DNA from 3 places in the Streptomyces sp. bgisy159 genome. Region 2 is predicted to be linked to each of the others. Evidence: riboswitches for the same ligand, from Rfam matches in the RefSeq annotation. Region 2 holds a riboswitch; each other region holds the start of a gene.
The links. A riboswitch is a leader RNA that binds a small molecule or an ion and turns the genes downstream of it on or off. The one in region 2 is predicted to bind cyclic di-AMP.
Positions count from the first base shown of each region.

Region 1: linked by a shared signal. The riboswitch ahead of AC3ET3_RS16945 (C40 family peptidase) and the one ahead of AC3ET3_RS34790 (M23 family metallopeptidase) in region 2 are both predicted to bind cyclic di-AMP.
Region 3: linked by a shared signal. The riboswitch ahead of AC3ET3_RS03550 (transglycosylase SLT domain-containing protein) and the one ahead of AC3ET3_RS34790 (M23 family metallopeptidase) in region 2 are both predicted to bind cyclic di-AMP.

Region 1 covers NZ_JBYIQX010000015.1:48,069-51,334, reverse strand. The annotation lists gene AC3ET3_RS16955 (helix-turn-helix domain-containing protein) at 1-695, opposite strand, end outside; gene AC3ET3_RS16950 (ATP-binding protein) at 908-1,384, shown strand; gene AC3ET3_RS16945 (C40 family peptidase) at 1,540-2,013, opposite strand; cyclic di-AMP (ydaO/yuaA leader) riboswitch at 2,017-2,136, opposite strand; gene AC3ET3_RS16940 (hypothetical protein) at 2,579-2,887, opposite strand; gene AC3ET3_RS16935 (ATP-dependent Clp protease proteolytic subunit) at 2,896-3,266, opposite strand, start outside.
Region 2 covers NZ_JBYIQX010000072.1:12,869-16,134, reverse strand. The annotation lists gene AC3ET3_RS34795 (tyrosine-protein phosphatase) at 1-525, opposite strand, end outside; cyclic di-AMP (ydaO/yuaA leader) riboswitch at 1,283-1,445, shown strand; gene AC3ET3_RS34790 (M23 family metallopeptidase) at 1,450-2,442, shown strand; gene AC3ET3_RS34785 (SGNH/GDSL hydrolase family protein) at 2,655-3,266, shown strand, end outside.
Region 3 covers NZ_JBYIQX010000002.1:308,961-312,226, reverse strand. The annotation lists gene AC3ET3_RS03555 (HAD family hydrolase) at 60-902, shown strand; gene AC3ET3_RS03550 (transglycosylase SLT domain-containing protein) at 981-1,487, opposite strand; cyclic di-AMP (ydaO/yuaA leader) riboswitch at 1,491-1,659, opposite strand; gene AC3ET3_RS03545 (polyprenyl synthetase family protein) at 2,105-3,115, shown strand.

The DNA of each region.
Region 1 (3,266 bases), on a different contig from region 2:
CTCGAAAATGAGAAGACAACGAAAGGTCCGGTGACCCCGATGTGCGCCCCGGCGGCGAACGGCAGCACCTGCAGCCGCACTTGGGGCAGGCGCGCGGCGCTCACCAGGCGGCGCAGCTGCTCCGCCATCACCTCGGGGCCGCCGACCTCGCGACGCAGCACCGCCTCGTCGAGTACCGCGGACAGCCGCAGCGGCGGATTCGCCCGCAGGACGTCCTGCCGGGCCAGCCGGACCTCGACCAGCGTGTCCAGGCGGTCCTCGGACACTCCCTCCACCGCGGCCCGGGTCACCGCGCGTGCGTAAGCAGCGGTCTGCAGCAGCCCCGGGACCACGGTGGTCTCCAGCGTGCGCATCGCGGTGGCCTGCGACTCCAGGCTGATGAAGTCCCGGTAGGTGGGCGGCAGCACGCCTCGGTAGGCCTGCCACCAGTGCTCCCGTCCGGCGCCGGCGCCGTCGGCGCCGGCCAGCATCAGCATGAGCCGGCGCAGCTGGGGGTCCGCGACGCCGTAGGTGTCGAGCAGTAACCGGACGTCGGACGGTTTCGCACCGCTCGTCCCGGTCTCGATGCGGCTCACCTTGGACTGGTGCCACCCCGCCAGCCGGGCCGCCTCACCACTGGTGAGACCCGCGCGGGTGCGCAGCGCACGCAGCTCGGCGCCGAGTTTGCGGCGGCGCACCACGGGGCCGTGCTGCATGGAGTACTCCCAACTGCCGACGAACCCCCGGGCAACGCGCTGCCGTGGCAGAGTTCACCGCTTCGGGGGACAGATATATGCATATCTTGGTGGATCGCCCCCGTGACCGGTGCGGCAATGGCAGGCTGACGACGAAGCACCAGTCCGGGACCGTACTCGAACCATCCGCAGCGTGTCGGACTCCGGTCCCGCGGGAAAGGGACGACGTCGCCATGGCAGACCACCTGGAAGCATCCGTCACCCTGCCGAGCGATCCCGGCTCGGTCGCGGCAGCGCGCGCCTTCGCCGTCGGCACCCTGGGGGAGTGGGGGCTGCCGGTGGACGCCGACCTCGCGGACACCATCCGTCTGATCGTCTCCGAACTCGCCACCAACGCCGTACAGCACACCTTCGGGAGATCACCCACCTTCACGGTGGACCTGGTTCTCGAACACGACGAGAACCTGCGGGTGGGTGTCACCGACAGCCACCCGCGCTTCCCCAGACGCCTCCCGGCCGCCGTTCAGCAGGACAACGGCCGCGGCATGGTCATCATCCGCTGCCTCACCGCCGAGTGCGGCGGCAGGCTGCGCGTACGGCCCACCCGCGAGGGCGGCAAGACGGTGTCCGTAGAGGTCCCTTGGGCCGTCCCCGCCGAACAGGTGACCATGGCGGGCCCCCAGGACATGGCGGGCCCCCAGGAGCAGTAGCCCCCGGAATCCTGTCCCGTCTACCGCTGCCCCGGCCGTTCGTGCCCCCGTGCCCCCCGTGTCCCTCATCCGCCGCCCCGCCGGACACGGCCCGCGGGGCGGCGGCGGGCAGGCCCCGGAAGGGTTGTCAGGGAGTCCGCTCCGGGGCCTGGGAATCAGCGGACGCGCCCGTACCAGACACTCCTGGTCCAGAGCTTCTGCAGCTTCACGACGTCCCCCGTCTTCGGCGAGTGCCAGATCTTGTTGTGACCGGCGTAGAGACCGACGTGGTACACGTTCGACCCGGAGTGGAAGAAGACCAGGTCACCGGGTTTGCGGCTGGACGCGGAGACGTGTCGCGTCCGGTTGTACTGCTGGGCCGCCGTCCGCGGCAGGCTCTTGCCGGCCTTCTTGTACGAGTACATCGTCAGCCCGGAGCAGTCGAAGCGGTGGGGGCCGGCGGCGCCGTACCGGTAGGGCGAGCCCTTCTTCGAGGCCGCGATCTGCAGGGCCTTCGTCGCCGGCGTGACGGCCTCCGCGTCGGCGGCGGCACCCGGGACCACGATCGAGCCGCCCACGGCGGCGATGGCGAAGGCCGAGGCCGTACCGGCCCGGACCATGAGGGACGGGACACGATTGAGCGCGGTCATGCGCAACCCTTCGTCAGCCGCCTGTGAAGGATGACCTGTCGGATTCGGGCTGGCGAAGTTGCCCGGCCGCTGACGCGGCTTCACCCCAAGAGTCCCTCGGTCCGGTCATGGCGTGACCGTGCCGGCGACCCGTCGTGCTCGGGTCCTCCACTCCTGCCGAACCATCCTGTCGACCGGTCGTCCGGGCGGCGGCAGGACTCGGCGTCCGCCCGGACCGCCCCGCCGCTTGTGGCGGGGGCTTGTCGTCAGTCAGGGATCTTGGCTGACCGATGTCCGAAAATCCCAACGGAACCGAGGATTTGTGGTGTTACTCACCACTCACCCGTTCGGGTGGACATCCCGATCCGCGACCTGGTGTCAAGAGGCCCATGACCCTGCGGACCAGCGAAGAAATGTCCCGATACGACCCGAAGCTACGCGCGTCGCGCAAGCCGGGGACCCTCGCCGCTGGTCGAAAATTCGGTCCCTCGGTACTCCAACCGTGGGTAACTCCCTTGGGCCGTTTGAATCGCGGTCAGGACACCCGCCGCACCCGGCCGTCGGGCGGCACCCGGTGGCGGGTGGGTCAACTGTCGGAGAGCGGCGGCAGGGCGACGCGCGCCGTGCGGCGGTCGCCGTCCAGCACGCGCAGCGCACGCGCCAGCGTGGGTGCGTGGACCTCGCTCTCTCCGCGCTGGTGCATCAGTTCCAGGGCGTCCCGCAGCGCGATCGCCTTGCCGACCAGGGTCTGGGCCGCTCGCAGCCCGCCGTAGGTGTCACCGGGGCGGGACGGATTGATCCGGCCGATCAGATCGACCACGTCGAGGTAACGGTCGATCAACTCCGCCTCCGCGCGCGTCAGAGCGGGCAGGGGCGGCAGCTCGGGGGGCAGCATCGACCGTCTCACCTCCCGCCGGACCCGGAGAGCGACTCGGTGCGCCCGGCCACGATCCGGTCCGCCAGCCCGTACTCCACCGCCTCCCGCGCGTCGAGCACCCGCTCCCGCTCGATGTCCGCGCTCACCCGTTCCCGGTCGCGCCCGGTGTACCGGGCCAGTAGCTCCACCAGCAGCGCCCGCAGCCGTGTCAACTCCTCGGCCTGGAGGGCCAAATCGCTCGCCTGGCCGGTCACCGGGCCGGACAGCGCCGGCTGGCGCAGCGTCACGCGCGCCCCGGGCAGCACCTGCCGCTTGCCCGGGGCGCCCGCCGCGAGCAGTACCGCGGCGGCGGAACCGGCCCGGCCGAGGCAGGTGGTGGCGACATCGCAGCCCACGT
Region 2 (3,266 bases):
CACCGCCAGCAGGGTGACGGCCACCGACAGCCCCGCGCGGTCCTTGCCCGCTGCACAGTGCATCAGCGCCGGGACGCTGTCCTGCGCCAGCGCGTGCAGCACCCGCGCGTGCTCGCCCGTACGCTCCTTGATGATCGTGCGGTACGACACGATCATCCGGTCGGCCGCCTTGCCGTCGCCCAGGATGCCGCGCAGTTGCTCGATGTCCCCGTCGCGGACCATCTTCCAGAACTCCGCGCCGTCGGCCGGGTCCGACAGCGGCAGGTTCACATTGCGCACGCCCGGCAGTTCGACGTCCGGGCCCTCCAGCTTCTGGTCCGCCGCGTTGCGGAAGTCGAAGACGGTGTGCAGACCCAGCTTGCCCAGGAACGCCGCGTCCTCGTCGGTCGCGTGCGCCAGGTGGCCGCTGCGGAACAGTACGCCGTGCCGCACCCGCCGACCGTCCGCGGTCGGCAGCCCGCCCACGTCACGGAAGTTGCGTACGCCTGCCAGTCGGTGCTCGGTCGACGGGATCTGCTGCGTCACGGGGGCTCCCTCCCTGTCGCTCCCGGTCGGCGCGGCTCACGGGTGGGCCGACGGGACGCTCTCGACCTTACGGCATCGCTCGCCTGGGGCAACGGGTTGTCCACAGGCGTGCGGAGGCGTCATGGCGGCGTCAGGAGTTGTCCACAGGCCGGTGCCCGAGCGCTCCGCCAGATCGCGGAAGACGGCCGGACGGCGCTGCTCTCGCGGTCCACGCGTGGTTACGCCCTGCGGCTGACCGGGGACGGTAAGTCGCTTCACTGGCTCCGGTCGCAGCGACACGGCGAACCCGCTCCGGCGGTCCGGCTGTGCGGGCCGCACTCCACGGCGTCGTGCGAATGCCGCGAAATGGGTGAAATGCGCCGAGAGGTGCTGTCGCGTCCCAGTCTGCGGACCGGGCTGCGGGTGACTTCGAAGTGGTGGTTGTCCTGCTGCGTCGCATCTGAGTGCTCTGTCCTAATTAACACTTTATAGCTTCTTTCGCTCCAACTCGTCGTGCAGGAGCGAAAGCTGGAGCCGCGTCACGTGAGCATCGTCATACCGGTGACCGAGTGTTGCGCGTCATGTCCACGTAATGCAGTTCTCTTTCAAGGTGATTCATCGGAATGGCCGTCGCTTTGTTGCACGCAGGGTGACGGGGAATTCCCTCCGGAACGCGAAGGAAAGGCACCGTCGGTGCAACCTCTGCTTGTTTCCGCACGTCGTGGTCGCTTACGTTCACCACCGATCCGGACGGACGCCTAATCCTGCCGCCGCCCGGAGCCCGCACCCACCCACCCGTGTACGGCAGGAGCGGGGGACCCACAGGTTTCACCGCCTGTTCCGGTTCCCGGAACGGCTAGGGGTAAAGCAGCGCCCTCGGCGCGGCCGGGCATCTCCAGCCCGCACCCGACAGCTCACCTCGCAGGCGCCGGAGAGGAATTCGCCATGCCCGCGAAGGGTAAGCACCGCCGTCCGAAGGCCCAGCGCCTCACCCGTTCCCTCGCCGTCGCCGGAACCGGCGGCGCGGCTCTCGCCCTTCCGCTGTTCGGCGCGACCGGCGCCCACGCGGCGACGAACGAGTCGGTCGCCTCGGTCGCCGAGAAGGCCGTCACGGCCGTGCCGGTCGCGCAGAAGGCCGCCGCCCAGCAGACCGCCGCCGAGAAGGGCGCGGAGAAGAAGGCCGCCGCGCGGATCTACACCGTCCGCTCCGGTGACTACCTTTCCAAGATCGCGAACGAGCAGCGGGTCAGCGGCGGCTGGCAGCGGCTCTACCGCGACAACCGCGAGGCCGTCGGCGACGACCCGTCGCTGATCCACCCCGGCCTGAAGCTGTCGATCGGCAAGAAGGCCGCGTCGACGGACGGCGCCGCGAAGAAGCCGGCGAAGACCGCCCCCAAGAAGGCGTCGAAGTCGTCGAAGACCACCGCCTCGAAGTCGTCGAAGAGCACCGCGTCGAAGTCCTCGAAGCCCTCCGAGTCGGCGGCGTCCGCCAAGGCGTCGACCACGACGCAGGCCGCCACGTCCGCCGGCGGGTTCTCCGCACCCGTCTCCGGCGCCACCGTCGGCACCGCGTACCGCACCGCCGGCAGCATGTGGTCCAGCGGCTACCACACCGGTGTCGACTTCGTCGTCCCGACCGGTACCTCCCTCAAGGCCGTCGGCGCGGGCACGGTCGTCTCCGCGGGCTGGGGCGGCGCGTACGGCAACCAGGTCGTCATCCGGCTCGCCGACGGCTATTACGCCCAGTACGCCCACCTCTCCTCGCTGTCCGTCTCGGCCGGGCAGTCGGTGAGCGCCGGCCAGCAGGTCGGCCTGTCGGGCGCGACCGGCAACGTGACCGGCCCGCACCTGCACTTCGAGATCCGCACCACGCCGAACTACGGCTCGGACATCGACCCCGTCGCCTACCTGCGCTCGCACGGCGTCTCCGTCGGCTGACCCCCGCTGCCGAAGGCCGGACCCCGATCCCCTGGGTCCGGCCTTCGGTGTACCCGGGGCCGGGTTCCGGCCTCGGTATTCCCCGCTTGACGAAGTATTGGGACGTGGCTTATCTCACCGTCCGTCAATCCCTGCCTACGGTCGCGTAGGTCACATTCCACGGTGAATCATGAACTGCTGTGGCAGACGATTCGAAGAGTGACAGCAGATCAGTGATCGGGTCGTACGTGGCGGTGGGGGACAGCTTCACCGAGGGCGTCGGCGACCCCGGCCCCGACGGAGCGTTCGTCGGCTGGGCCGACCGGCTCGCGGTGCTCCTCGCCGACCGGCGGCCCGAGGGCGACTTCCGCTACACCAACCTCGCCGTCCGCGGGAAACTGCTCGACCAGATCATGGCGGACCAGCTCCCGCGCGCCGTCGAACTGGCCCCGGACCTGGTGTCGTTCTGCGCGGGTGGAAACGACATCATCCGCCCCGGCACCGACCCCGACGAGGTCGCCGAGCGGTTCGAACGCGCCGTGGCGGCGCTGACCGGGACGGCAGGCAAGGTACTGGTGACCACCGGCTTCGACACCCGCGGCGTCCCGGTGCTCAAGCACCTGCGCGGCAAGATCGCGACCTACAACGGGCATGTGCGCGCCATCGCCGACCGGTACGGCTGTCCGGTGCTCGACCTGTGGTCGCTGAGGTCCGTGCAGGACCGCCGGGCCTGGGACGACGACCGGCTCCATCTGTCCCCCGAGGGCCACACGCGCGTGGCGCTGCGCGCCGGGCAGGCCCTCGGCCTGCGGGTGCCGGCCGACCCGGAGCAGCCCTGGCCCCCG
Region 3 (3,266 bases), on a different contig from region 2:
TGCGGGCGATGCCGGGAGACGGCCGCCGGGCGATGGTCCGGTGTCCGTATTCTCTGATCATGCCCGCACCCACCGCATATGCCGACCGCGCTGTGTACCCCGCGTATCCCGGGTACTCCCTCGTCGCCACGGACCTGGACGGAACGCTGCTGCGCGGCGACGACACCTTCTCCGACCGGTCGCTGAACGCGCTCGCGCGGGTCACCGGGGCCGGCGCCCGGCACCTGGTGGTGACCGGCCGGCCCGCGCCGCGGGTACGGCCGCTGCTGGAGAACCTGCGCAGCAGGGGGCTCGCGGTGTGCGGGCAGGGCGCGCAGTTGTACGACGCCGGCGCGGACCGTCTGGTGTGGTCGGTCACCCTGGACCGGGAACTGGCAGAGACCGCGCTCGGCAAGATCGAGGCCGAGGTCGGTTCGGTGTACGCGGCCGTCGACCAGGACGGCGTCGACGGGCTGACGCTGATCGAACCGGGCTACCGGATGCCGCACCCGACGCTGCCGGCGGTGCGGGTGGAGCGGCGCGAGGACCTGTGGGGCGAGCCGATCAGCAAGGTGCTGCTGCGCCACCCCGAGCTGTCGGACGACGAGCTGGCGGCCACGGCGCGCGCGGCGGTGGGCTCGCTGGCCACGGTCACCATGTCGGGGCCGGGTACGGTCGAGCTGCAGCCGTGCGGGGTGACCAAGGCGACCGGTCTCGCGCTGGCCGCCCAGCACCTCGGCATCGGCCCGGCCGAGACGGTGGCGTTCGGCGACATGCCCAACGACATCCCGATGTTCGACTGGGCGGCGCGCGGGGTGGCGATGGCCAACGCCCACCCGGAACTGAAGGCGGTGGCCGACGAGGTCACGCTGTCGAACGAGGACGACGGCGTGGCCGTCGTCCTCGAACGGCTGTTTCCCTGAGGCCCGGTCGGGTCCGGTCCGGCCCGGCCGAGCGGGGCCGGGCCGGACCAGGCATCCGGGGGCTGCTCGGGTGGGTGCTCAGTACGCGCCGAAGACGTTGTCGATCGAGCCGTAGCGGTCGGCCGCGTAGTTGCAGGCGGCGGTGATGTTGGCGACCGGGTCGTACGGGTCGTACGCGGTGCCGGGCACGTGGTACGCCTGGAAGGTCGGGTCGATGACCTGCAGCAGCCCCTTGGAAGGCGTGCCCGCGGCGGCGTTGGAGTCCCAGAGGTTGATCGCGTTCGGGTTGCCGGACGACTCGCGGATGATGTTGCGGTAGATGCCGTCGTAGCTGCCCGGGATGCCGGTCTCGGACATGATCGCCAGGGACTCGCGGATCCAGCCGTCCAGGTTGTTGGGGTACCCGGCGATGGTGGTCGTCGAGGTGGGCGTGGCGGTGGCGGCGCTCGCGGTGGCCGCCCCGAGCAGGGGGAGGGCGAGGACGGCCGCGCCGGCGCCGGCGGCGACGAGGGCACGCAGGCCGCGGGCGGTGCGGGGCCGGGTGGTGCGGCCGGAAGCGGGCAGGGGGGTGCCGTGTGCGGGCATGGGGATGTTCCTCTCCGGCGCCTGCGAGGTGAGCTGTCGGGTTCGGGCGGGGAGGTGCCCGGCCGCGCCCGGTGCGGGCACGGCTTCACCCCGAGCCGGCCGGGTCGCTGCCCGGCGCGGCGGTCTACCTGGGTCCCCCGCTCCTGCCGTACGCGAGTGGTGATCGATGGGTGGGTGCCGGGCGGCGGCAGGATTCGGCGTCCGCTCGACTGGGCGGGAACGTATGCGAGAGCACATGTCGGGAACAAGTGGGGAATTCACATAACGCGCCCATTGGCCGTGCGTGATGCCTATGAGGTGCTTGATCCTTTGCGTTCGCCACGGGTCAACTCGCCTGGGGGGAGCGGGAGAAGGGTGAAGGTGCGGTGGCCGGTCGGCGAGGGCGAGTGAGTCATGTCACCGAGATCCACAATGCATGGTAAATCGGGCAATAGTGGCTATTTCTTCATTAGTCGCCTCGTGGATACTTTCCGGTAAGTCGATAAATGTCCCGTCACGTGAGGCGGTGGGGTCTGATGGTGATCGAAACGTGACCGGATACGCTGACTTGAGTGATGGCAGCGACCTATCGACAAACCGTGAACCGCCGGTAGACACCAGCAGACAGGAGACCCCTCGTGACCGTCGTCGGGCCGTTCGGGCTGAGCGTGCGGGACCAGGCTCTCGAAGCCGATGTCCAGGCTGGATTGGCGGCTGTCGAGGAGGGCCTGCTCGAAGCCACCAAGAGTGAGGTGCCCTTCATCACGGAGGCCGCCCAGCACCTGGTGCGGGCCGGCGGCAAGCGGTTCCGGCCGCTGCTCGTGATGCTCGCGGCGCAGTTCGGTGACCCCTACGCGCCGGGTGTCGTGCCGTCGGCCGTGGTGGTGGAGCTCACCCACCTGGCCACCCTTTACCACGACGACGTCATGGACGAGGCGGAGGTGCGGCGCGGCGTCGACAGCGCGAACACCCGCTGGGGGAACTCCGTCGCCGTCCTCACCGGTGACTTCCTCTTCGCGCGCGCCTCGCAGATCCTCGCCGACCTCGGACCCGAGGCGGTGCGCGTGCAGGCGCTCGCGTTCGAGCGGCTCGTCACCGGGCAGATCCTGGAGACGGCGGGGCCCACGGACGGGCGTGACCCCGTGGAGCACTACCTCGACGTGCTCGGCGGCAAGACCGGGTCGCTGGTCGCGGTGTCGTGCCGGTTCGGCGCGATGATGTCGGGGGCCGACGAGACCGTCGTCGACGTGCTCACCCAGTACGGCGAGCGGCTCGGCGTCGCCTTCCAGCTCGCAGACGACGTGCTCGACATCGCCAGCGACTCCCACGAGTCCGGGAAGACCCCGGGCACCGATCTGCGGGAGGGCATCCCGACCCTGCCCGTGCTGCGGCTGCGGGAACGGGCGGCACGGCTGGGGCTGCCCGAGGACATCGCGCTCTGCGAGCTGCTGGACTCCGACCTCAGCGACGACGCCCGGCACGCGGAGGCGCTGGCCGGGCTGCGCGCCCACCCGGCGCTGGAGCAGGCCCGCCGGGACACCGTGCGCTACGCCCAGGACGCCCGCTCGGCGCTGTCCCCGCTCCCCGACTGCGGCGCCAAGGCGGCCCTGACGGAGCTGTGCGACGCGGTGGTCCACCGAGCGGGCTGACCCGCCGCCCCGGCAGTCGTCGTACGGCGGACTCCCGGCGGCCGTGGTGACGTCGGCGCCGCCCCCGTCCCCTACGGGTCGGGTCCGCCGCCAAGTCGCCCGTGTCATACCGCAGTCGTACGCCGAGTTGGCTCCGCAGGGTGACGTGCGC